DNA from 3 places in the Streptomyces sp. NBC_00090 genome. Region 1 is predicted to be linked to each of the others. Evidence: riboswitches for the same ligand, from Rfam matches in the RefSeq annotation. Region 1 holds a riboswitch; each other region holds the start of a gene.

Region 1 (3,266 bases):
AGCGCCTTGACCGTGCCGCGTGTGCCGGGCACGACGACCAGGTCCGCGTCGACGAGCTCCTCCGGCCGGTCCACGAACCGGACGACGACGCCCGGCTCGGCGGCCAGCGCGTCCACGTCCGTGAAGTTCGACATGAGCGGTACGGCGCACACGGCGACCCGCAGCACGTCCGCGCCGACCGGCGGGGCGACGACGGACTCGCGCACGGTGCCCCGCAGCGAGACCCGGAGCCCGTCCTCCTCGTCGATGCCGAGCCCGTGCGCGTACGGCAGGACGCCGAAGGTCCGCCGTCCGGTGAGCCCGTGCAGCATGTCGAGGCCCGGTTCGAGCAGGGTGACATCGCCCCGGAACTTGTTCACGAGGTAGCCCGCGATCAGCTCCTGGTCCTCGGGCGCGAGGAGCGCCGTCGTGCCGAAGAACTGGGCGAAGACCCCGCCCCTGTCGATGTCCCCGACCACCACGACGGGCAGCCGCGCGGCCCGCGCGATGCCCATGTTCACGATGTCCGTGCGCCGCAGGTTGATCTCGGCCGGACTGCCCGCCCCCTCGCAGATCACGGCGTCGTACATGCCCCGGAGTTCCTCCAGGCACGCCAGGACGGGCTCGAAGAGCTCCTTCTGCCGCCCCCCGTGGTAGCCCCGGGCGGACAGCTCGCCCACCGGCTTGCCCATCAGGACGACCTGGCTGGAGCGGTCGCTGCCGGGCTTGAGCAGGACCGGGTTCATGAGCGCGGTCGGCTCGACCCGGGCGGCCTGCGCCTGCATGGCCTGGGCCCGCCCGATCTCGGCTCCCTCGCGGGTCACGAAGGAGTTGAGGGACATGTTCTGTCCCTTGAAGGGCGCCACCTTCAGCCCCTTGCGGACCAGCCACCGGCAGATGCCGGCCGTCACGACGCTCTTGCCCGCGTCGGACGTGGTCCCGGCGACGAGCAGCCCCCCACCCCTCATGCGTTCCTCCGCTTCACGGCACCGATGATCATGCGGCCGCCGACACAGGCGGCCAGGGTCAGCGCGGTCACCCGGCGCGAGAGCCGGACCGCCCGTTCGATGTCGGCGACCTCGACGGGCCGCCCGTCCCCGTTGAGCACGGGCCGGTGCTCGACCCGCCCGCCGTACGAGAGGGTCCCCCCGAGCCGTACGCCGAGGGCGCCCGCGAAGGAGGCCTCGACGGGCCCCGCGTTGGGGCTCGGGTGCCGGGCCGCGTCCGCCCGCCAGGCCCGTACGGCCCCGCGCGGATTCCCTCCGGCGAGCGTCGCGGCCACGGCGGTCAGCCGGGCTCCGGGCCAGCCGGCCACGTCGTCGAGGCGGGCCGAGGCCCAGCCGAAGCGGCGGTGGCGCGGGGACTTGTGGCCGACCATCGCGTCCAGGGTGTTGACGGCCCGGAAGCCGACGAGACCGGGCACGCCCGCGACCGCGCCCCAGAAGAGGGCGCCGACGACGGCGTCGGAGGTGTTCTCGGCGACCGACTCGACGACCGCGCGGGCCATCGCGGGGCCGTCCAGGGAGTGCGGGTCGCGCCCGCAGAGGTGCGGCAGCCGCTCGCGGGCCACCTCCAGGTCCCCGACGGCGAGCGCCCCGCCGATCGCGCGGGCCTCCCGCCCCAGGGTCGTACCGCCGACGACGGCCCAGACGGAGGCGGCGGTCAGCGCCACGGCGGCGGCCGGCCGGTCCCGGACGGCCCGTGCGGCGAGCGCGCCCACGGCCGCGGTGGTGCCGGCGCAGACGGCGGTGTGCAGGGCGCCCCACCCGCGGTGGTCGCGGTGGAGGCGCTGTTCGACCGCGGCGGCCGCGCGGCCGAAGACGGCGACGGGGTGTCCGCGGCGGGGATCGCCGATGAGCTGGTCGACGGCGAGCCCGAGGGCCGCGCCGTACGCGAATCCGTCCGGGGAAAGGCGGCTGGCTCTGATGCGACCGGGCATGGCGCATGTCCTCACTCAGGGTCCGCGCCCTGGGTCGACGTGACCGGCGGCGAGAGTTCCTGACTCCCGGACCCTTCGGATCCGGTCACAGTGGCGGGACCGCGCCGGATTCACACCGGACTTCCTCTGCTACCGCCGTAATGGCCTCGGCAGTCCACCACGGCCCGCGAACACCCGTCAACTCACCCTTGACCTGCGACAGGTCACTGTGCGAAGCACCACAAACACGGCGGCCGGGCGGCCCGCACCCGAGGGTGCGGACCGCCCGGCCGCCGTGGAAGGGAGGACCGTCAGACGACGATCAGGTAGATGCCGTAGCTCACGGCCGCCACGCACAGGGCGAAGCAGGCGTAGGCGCCGGTCCGGGCCAGGGTGGCGGAGCCTCCCTGTGCGGCGGCCTGCTCCTGCTTGGAGAGGCCGACGATGCCGAGGGTGAAGAGGCCCACGAGGGCGACGGTCGCCACGAGGCTGACTCCGAAGACGGAGCCGAGAGCTGCCCAGTCGATCTTCATGTCGTTCGTTCCTTACACCGCTGCGGCGGGGGCCGGGGGAGCGGCCGGGTCGGTGGGAGCCGGCGACGGGATGGTGGTCTTGAGGTCCTCGTCCGCGACGGCGGCGACGGAACCGGCCGGCGGCGGGGTGACGGCCGCGATCGCGGTGGTCACCACGCCCGCGGGCTCGGCCGGGGCGTCGAGGTCGTCGTCGGTGACGTTGGTGTGGTCGACCGGCTTGCGGCGGGAGAGCGCCCAGATGACGGCCGAGCCGGCGACGAGGAGGACCGCGACGGCGGCGATGCCCCAGGGGCCCTGCTTGGTGAGGAACTCGGCGGCGGCGGCGACCAGGCCCGCGGCGGGCAGGGTCAGACCCCAGGCGACGAACATCCGGGTGGCGGTCGACCAGCGGACGACACCGCCCTTGCGGCCGAGGCCCGCGCCCATCACGGCACCCGAGCAGGACTGGGTGGTGGAGAGGGAGAAGCCGAGGTTCGAGGAGGCGAGGATGACCGTGGCGGCGCTGGTCTGGGCGGCGAAGCCCTGCTGCGGCCGGAGGTCGGTGAGGCCCTTGCCCATGGTGCGGATGATGCGCCAGCCGCCGAGGTAGGTGCCGAGCGCGATCGCGACGCCCGCGGCGACGATGACCCACATCGGGGGGTTGGAGCCGGGGGCGAGGACGCCGCCGGTGACCAGGGCGAGGGTGATGATGCCCATCGTCTTCTGGGCGTCGTTGGTGCCGTGGGCGAGGGAGACGAGACCGGCGGAGGCGATCTGGCCGACCCGGTAGCCCTTGGCGGTGTGCTTCTCGTCGGTCTTGGCGCCGATCCTGTACGTCAGCCTCGTGGCCAGCATCG
Region 2 (3,266 bases), 1.2 Mb from region 1:
CCGAGTCCACCTTCAAGGCCCCGGGAGCCCCGTACACCAGCTGGTTCGCGCTCCTCTTCATCGGCATGGTCATCGTGATGATGGGCATCGACGAGGGCGCCCGCGTCTCCCTCTACTGCGCGCCGGTCTGGGGCCTGATCCTGGGCGTCTCCTACCTGGTCCTCAAGTCCCGCAACCCCGAGGGCGCCGCCTTCGCCAAGCGGTCGTAAGGACTCTGTCCAGCATCCGGGCCGTCCCGTACCACTCCTCGGTACGGGACGGCCCGTCTGCTTATCCTGTCGGCATGCTGACCATCACCCGGGCCCTGTACGACCAGATCGTGGAACACTCCCGCGCGGACCACCCCGACGAGGCCTGCGGCGTGGTCGCGGGCCCGGAGGGCAGCGGCCGCCCCGAGCGCTTCATCCCCATGCTGAACGCCGCCCGCTCGCCCACCTTCTACGAGTTCGACTCCGCGGACCTGCTCAAGCTCTACCGCGACATGGACGACCGGGACGAGGAGCCCGTCATCGTCTACCACTCGCACACCGCCACCGAGGCCTACCCGTCGCGCACGGACATCTCGTACGCGAACGAGCCGCAGGCCCACTACGTCCTCGTCTCCACCGCCGACACCGACGGCGCGGGCCCCTTCCAGTTCCGCTCCTTCACCATCGTCGAAGGCGTCGTGACCGAGGAGGACGTCAAGGTCGTCGAGGCCTACGAGTAGGACGACGTACGGAAGCGCGCGAGGTACGCGGAGGGCGTCACCCCGAAGTGCCGGGCGAACGCCCTCCGCAGGCTCTCGTCACTGCCGAGCCCGCTCCGCGCCGCCGCCCCCGTCACGCTCGCCCCGCCCTCCAGCAGCATCCGCGCCGCCTCCACCCGTACGCGCTCCACGTACGCCGCCGGGGTCGCCCCGATCTGCTCCCGGAACAGCCGGGCCAGATGCCGGACGCTCACCCCCGCCCGCCGTGCGAGCACCGGCGCGCTGTGGTCCGCGGCCGGATCCGCCACCACCGCGTCCAGGAGCGGGCGGACCACCGGATGCCCGGTCGGGGGAGTCCGCGAGGCCGCCGAGAACTGCGACTGCCCACCCGGCCGCTGGAGGAAGACCACCAGATCCCGCGCCACCGCGCGGGCCGCCTCCGGGCCCCGGTCCTCCTCCACCAGGGCCAGACACAGGTCGATCCCGGCCGTCACCCCCGCCGAGCTCCACACCTCGCCGTCCCGCCCGTCCCGCACATGGATCGCGTCCGCCGCCACCGAACTCGTCCGCGACACGGCGAGCGAGCTCGTCTACCACCACTCCCGCCGCGTCCACCTCTTCGGAGCCCTCCGCGGCCGGGCCCTCGGCCTCGCCTACGACCCCGAACTCCTGTACGTCGGCGCGATGTTCCACGACCTCGGCCTAGGGGAGAAGCACCGGAACAGCGGCCGCCGCTTCGAGGTCGACGGCGCCGAGGAGGCCGCCGCCTTCCTCCGCGCGCAGGGCGCCGACGAGGACGCCGTCCGCCGCGTCTGGACCGCGATCGCCCTCCACACCACCCCCGGGATCCCGGAGTTCATGGAGCCCGAGGTCGCGCTCGTGACCGCCGGCGTCGAGTACGACGTCCTCGGCATCGGCTACGACGACCCCGCCGCCGTCACCCCCGAGGACCGGGCCGCGATCGTCGCCGCCCACCCCCGCCCCGACTTCAAGCGTCGCATCCTGGAAGCCTTCGCCGAGGGCATCGCCCCCAGGCCGGACACCAACTTCGGCAACGTGAAGGCCGACGTACTGCGCCACTACGTGCCCGGCTTCACACCCGGCGACTTCGTGGACACCATCCGGAACTCCGCCTGGCCCGAGTGAGAGACTGGCCGGGACCAACGGGCGGCAGGACCCAGGAAGCCGGTGTGAATCCGGCACGGTCCCGCCACTGTGACCAGCCCCCTCGGGTGCTGGGAGCCAGGAACTGACCTGCCGCCTCTCACCACCGATCGGGGACGTGGAAATCCCCGGAGGAGGCATTCCGCCATGACCTGGCCCCGCCGTGCCCTGCTGCCCGCCGCCGCCCTCGTCTCCCTGCTCGCCGGCTGCTCGGCCCCCTCGGAGCAGACCTCCGCGGCGAAGCCCGCACCGGGATTCCCGTACACCGTCGACAACTGCGGCGTGAAGACCACCTATCAGGCCCCGCCGAAGCGCGTGGTCACCATGAACCAGCACGTCACCGAGGTCATGCTCGCCCTCGGCCTGGAGAAGTCCCTCGTCGGCACCGCCTACCTCGACGACGCGATCCTCCCCGCCTACAAGAAGGCGTACGACACCGTCCCCGTCCTCGCGAAGGAATACCCCTCCAAGGAAGCCCTCCTCGCCGCCAACCCCGACTTCGTGTACGGCGGTTACGCCACCGCCTTCGACGCCAAGGACGGCCGCGGCCGCGACGACCTCAAGCGCTCCGGCATCGAGACCCGCCTCAACACCGAGTACTGCCCGTCCGGTGCGACCTCGATCGACGACCTCTACCGCGAAGTCCGCGAGATCGGCCGGACCTTCGGCGTCCCCGACCGGGCCGAGACCTGGACCCGGGAGGCGCGCACGACCGTCGCCGCCACCGACAAGCGCCTCAAGGGCACCCCGCCGCTCTCCGTCTTCGTCTACGACAGCGGCGACAAGACCGCGTTCACGGCGGGCGGCAAGGGCATCGGCAACGAGCTCATCACCCGGGCCGGCGGCCGGAACGTCTTCGCCGACCTCGACAAGGCCTTCGGCGACGCCACCTGGGAACAGGTCGTCGACCACAGGCCCGAGGTCGTCGTCATCTACGACTACGGCTCCACCACCGTCGAACAGAAGAAGAAGCGGCTCCTCGACGACCCCGCCCTCAAGGACGTCCCCGCGATCAAGAACCGCCGGTTCGCCGTCCTGCCCCTCTCCGACACCGTCCTCGGCGTCCGGGTCCCCGACGCCGTCGACAAGCTCGCCGCCCAGCTCCACCCGGCCCGGTGACCACGCTCCTCCGCCCGGCCCGGACCCCGGTCCGGGCCCCGGCCCCCGCCCCGCCACGGGTCCGGTACGCCCTCGTCGTCACCGGACTCGTCCTGGCCCTCGCCCTCGCCGGCCTCGCCTCCCTCGCCCTCGGCTCCGTCCGCATCCCGCCCGGCCAGGTGCTCGACGCCCTGACCGGGCGGGCGGCCCCCTCCCCGTACCGGACGATCGTGCTCGACGTCCGGCTGCCCCGGGTCCTGCTCGGCGTGGTCGTCGGCGCCGGGCTCGCCGTCGTCGGCGCCGTCCTCCAGGCCCT
Region 3 (3,266 bases), 2.2 Mb from region 1:
GCGCGCCATCGGCGGCACCAGGTGGTCGACGAGGGTGGCGTGCACGCGGCGCTTGGCCTGCGTGCCCTCGCCCGGGTCGTTGACGAGGAAGGGGTAGATCAGGGGGATGTCGCCGAGGGCAGCGTCCGGGCCGCAGGCGGCGGACAGGCCGGCGTTCTTGCCGGGCAGCCACTCCAGGTTGCCGTGCTTGCCCAGGTGGACCATGGCGTCGGCGCCGAAGCCGCCGTCCTCGGCACGGGCGGCGATCCAGCGGTAGGCGGCCAGGTAGTGGTGGGACGGCGGCAGATCGGGGTCGTGGTAGATCGCGATCGGGTTCTCGCCGAAGCCGCGCGGCGGCTGGATGAGGATCAGCAGGTTCCCGCGGCGCAGGGCGGCGAGCACGATGTCGCCCTCCGGGTTGCGGGAGCGGTCCAGGAACATCTCGCCCGGCGGCGGCCCCCAGTGCTCCTCGACGTCCGACCGCAGCTCGGCGGGGAGTTCGGCGTACCAGCGCTTGTAGTCGGCGGCCGGGATGCGGACCGGGTTCCGGGCGAGCTGCTCCTCGGTCAGCCAGTCCTGGTCGTGGCCGCCGGCCTCGATGAGGGCGTAGATCAGCTCGTCGCCGTCGCCCGACACCAGGCCGGGGAGCTCCTCGACGGGACCGAAGTCGTACCCCTCTTCACGAAGGCGGCGGAGGAGGGAGACGGCGGAGGCGGGGGTGTCCAGACCGACCGCGTTGCCGATGCGGGAGTGCTTCGTCGGGTACGCGGAGAGGACGAGCGCCAGCTTCTTCTCGGCGTTCGGGATGTGCCGCAGGCGCGCGTGGCGGACCGCGATCCCGGCGACGCGGGCGGCGCGCTCGGCGTCCGCGACGTACGCGGGCAGACCGTCCGCGTCGATCTCCTTGAAGGAGAAGGGGACGGTGATGAGCCGGCCGTCGAACTCGGGGACGGCGACCTGGCTGGCCGCGTCCAGCGGCGACAGGCCCTCGTCGTTCTCCTCCCAGTTCGCACGCGAACCGGTCAGGCAGAGCGCCTGGAGGATCGGCACGTCGAGCGCGGCGAGCGCGCCCGCGTCCCAGGCCTCCTCGTCGCCGCCGGCCTGCGCCTCGGCGGGCTTGGTGCCACCGGCGGCGAGGACGGTGGTGACGATCGCGTCGGCCCCGCGCAGCCGGTCGAGCAGCTCGGGCTCGGGGGCCCGCAGGGAGGCCACGTACAGCGGGAGCGCCTGGGCGCCGGCGTCCTCGATCGCCTCGCACAGGGTGTCCACGAAGGCGGTGTTCCCGCTCATGTGGTGGGCGCGGTAGTAGAGCACCGCGATCGTCGGGCCGTCCGTACGCCTCGGGGTGCGCGCCAGCGGGCCCCAGGTGGGGGCGGCGGCCGGGGCCTCGAAGCCGTGGCCGGTGAGGAGGACCGTGTCGGAGAGGAAGCGGGCCAGCTGCTCCAGGTTGCCGGGGCCGCCGTGCGCGAGGTAGGCGTGCGCCTCGGTGGCGACGCCGACGGGGACGGTCGAGGTCTCCATCAGCTGGGCGTCGGGGGCCTGTTCGCCGCTGAGGACGACGACCGGCTTCCCGGTGGCGCGGATCGCGTCGATCCCCTCCTCCCAGGAGCGGAGGCCGCCCAGGAGGCGGACGACGACGAGCTCGACGCCGTCGAGGAGGCCGGGCAGGTCGGCGAGGGGCAGCCGGGCGGGGTTGGCGAAGCGGTACTCCACCGGCCCTTCGGCCGAGACGGCGTTCGCCGCACGGGCGCTGAGCAGGTCGGTGTCGGAGTGCGACAGCAGCAGAAGCATGGCGTGCGCAGGCCCTTCCTCGGGGTTGTCCGCGCCCCGGGTGGTCGTGTGGACGGCGGGAGTTCCTGACTCACCGGTCCCGTCGCCGGGGCCGGCTCACAGTGGCGGGACCGCGCCGGATTCTCACCGGGCTTCCTCCCCGGGGTCCTGGAACCCCATGCCGATCTGCATAGTAGATCGTGCCGTCGGCGGGGCGGGGCGGGCCGTGGAGTCGGCCGGATCACACCCGGTGGCGGGCCGGTTCCCCGTGGGTATGCTCGCCGCCATGCCGCCCACCCCACCCTCTGCGCCCGAACGGGGCGAAGCTCGCATACGGGACCGTGGCGACGCCTGCCCCGGGGCGCTGCGCCTGCACACCGCCGACGACGGCCGGCTGGCCCGACTGCGGCTGCCCGCAGGGCGGTTGACGGCACGTCAGATCGAGACGCTCGCGCACGCGGCGGAGTCCCTCGGCGACGGGCGGATCAGTCTCACCTCCCGGGGGAACGCGGAGCTGCGCGGCCTCGCGGAGGGCTGCGGCGCCGAGCTCGCCGCGCTTCTCGCGGAAGCGGGCCTGCTGCCCTCCCCCACCCACGAGCGCGTCCGCAACATCGTGGCCTCGCCCGCCGCCGGCCTCGACGGACTCGGCGGCCCCGAGGTCCAGTTGTGGGCCCGTGAGCTCGACGAGCTGCTCTGTGCCGAACCCTGGACCGCGGCGCTTTCCGGCCGTTTCCTCTTCGTCCTCGACGACGGACGCGGTGACGTGGCGGGACTCGGGGGCGATGTGACCTTGGTCGCAGTGGAGCGGGGTTCCTCCTCTGTCTCCTCCGCCTCTTTCTCCTCCTCCGCGCTCCTGTACGTCGGCGGGCGGGCCTTCCGGGTCGGCGGAGCCGACGCGCCGCGGGCCGCGCTCGCCGCCGCCGGGGCGTTCCTGGACGCCGCCCGCGAGGCCGGGAACGGGGCCTGGCGGGTGCGGGAGCTGCCGGCGGAGTGCGCCCCGGACGTGGCGGGCGCCCTCGACCGCGCCGGGATCGCGGCGGAGCCCGTACCGGCGGCGGAGTCCCTGCTGGTCCTGGGCCCGCCGCCCGCGCCCGGTCCGCTCGGCCCCACCGCCCTGTACGTCCTGGCCCCCCTCGGCCGCCTCACCGCCGCCCAGCTGCGCGCGCTGCTGCCCGCCGAGGAGGTGCGGCTGACGCCGTGGCGCGGAGCGGTCGTGGTCGGGGCGACAGCGGAAGCCGGCAGGCTCGCGGGCCTCACCTCGTACGGGCTGATCACCCGCCCCGACTCCCCCTGGGCGGGCGTCACCGCCTGCACGGGGCTGCCCGGCTGCGCCAAGTCCCTCGCGGACGTCCGCGCCGACGCGCACCCGGGGGCCCTTGGACTCCCCGTCCACTACTCCGGGTGCGAGCGCCGCTGCGGCCACCCGCACGGCACCTGGGTCGACGTCGTCGCCACCGCCGACGGCGCCTATCTGGTGGACGGCGCCCCCATCCCCCGTACCGCCCTGCCCGAAGCGG

The links. Region 1 has a riboswitch for cobalamin ahead of OG361_RS09620 (cobalamin biosynthesis protein). Riboswitches for the same ligand answer to the same signal wherever they lie in the genome.
Region 2: another riboswitch for cobalamin. It lies ahead of OG361_RS14995 (ABC transporter substrate-binding protein); the one in region 1 lies ahead of OG361_RS09620 (cobalamin biosynthesis protein).
Region 3: another riboswitch for cobalamin. It lies ahead of cobN (cobaltochelatase subunit CobN); the one in region 1 lies ahead of OG361_RS09620 (cobalamin biosynthesis protein).

The regions. Positions count from the first base shown of each region.
Region 1 covers NZ_CP108224.1:2,176,273-2,179,538, reverse strand. Annotated here, with positions in the region: gene OG361_RS09625 (cobyric acid synthase) at 1-947, opposite strand, end outside; gene OG361_RS09620 (cobalamin biosynthesis protein) at 944-1,918, opposite strand; cobalamin riboswitch at 1,951-2,103, opposite strand; gene OG361_RS09615 (hypothetical protein) at 2,209-2,430, opposite strand; gene OG361_RS09610 (anion permease) at 2,443-3,266, opposite strand, start outside.
Region 2 covers NZ_CP108224.1:3,418,263-3,421,528, reverse strand. Annotated here, with positions in the region: gene OG361_RS15015 (amino acid permease) at 1-209, shown strand, start outside; gene OG361_RS15010 (Mov34/MPN/PAD-1 family protein) at 284-709, shown strand; gene OG361_RS15005 (GlxA family transcriptional regulator) at 700-1,263, opposite strand; gene OG361_RS15000 (HD domain-containing protein) at 1,229-1,834, shown strand; cobalamin riboswitch at 1,827-1,961, shown strand; gene OG361_RS14995 (ABC transporter substrate-binding protein) at 2,000-2,971, shown strand; gene OG361_RS14990 (FecCD family ABC transporter permease) at 2,968-3,266, shown strand, end outside.
Region 3 covers NZ_CP108224.1:4,333,803-4,337,068, forward strand. Annotated here, with positions in the region: gene cobN (cobaltochelatase subunit CobN) at 1-1,770, opposite strand, end outside; cobalamin riboswitch at 1,811-1,944, opposite strand; gene OG361_RS19325 (cobalamin biosynthesis protein CobG) at 2,024-3,266, shown strand, end outside.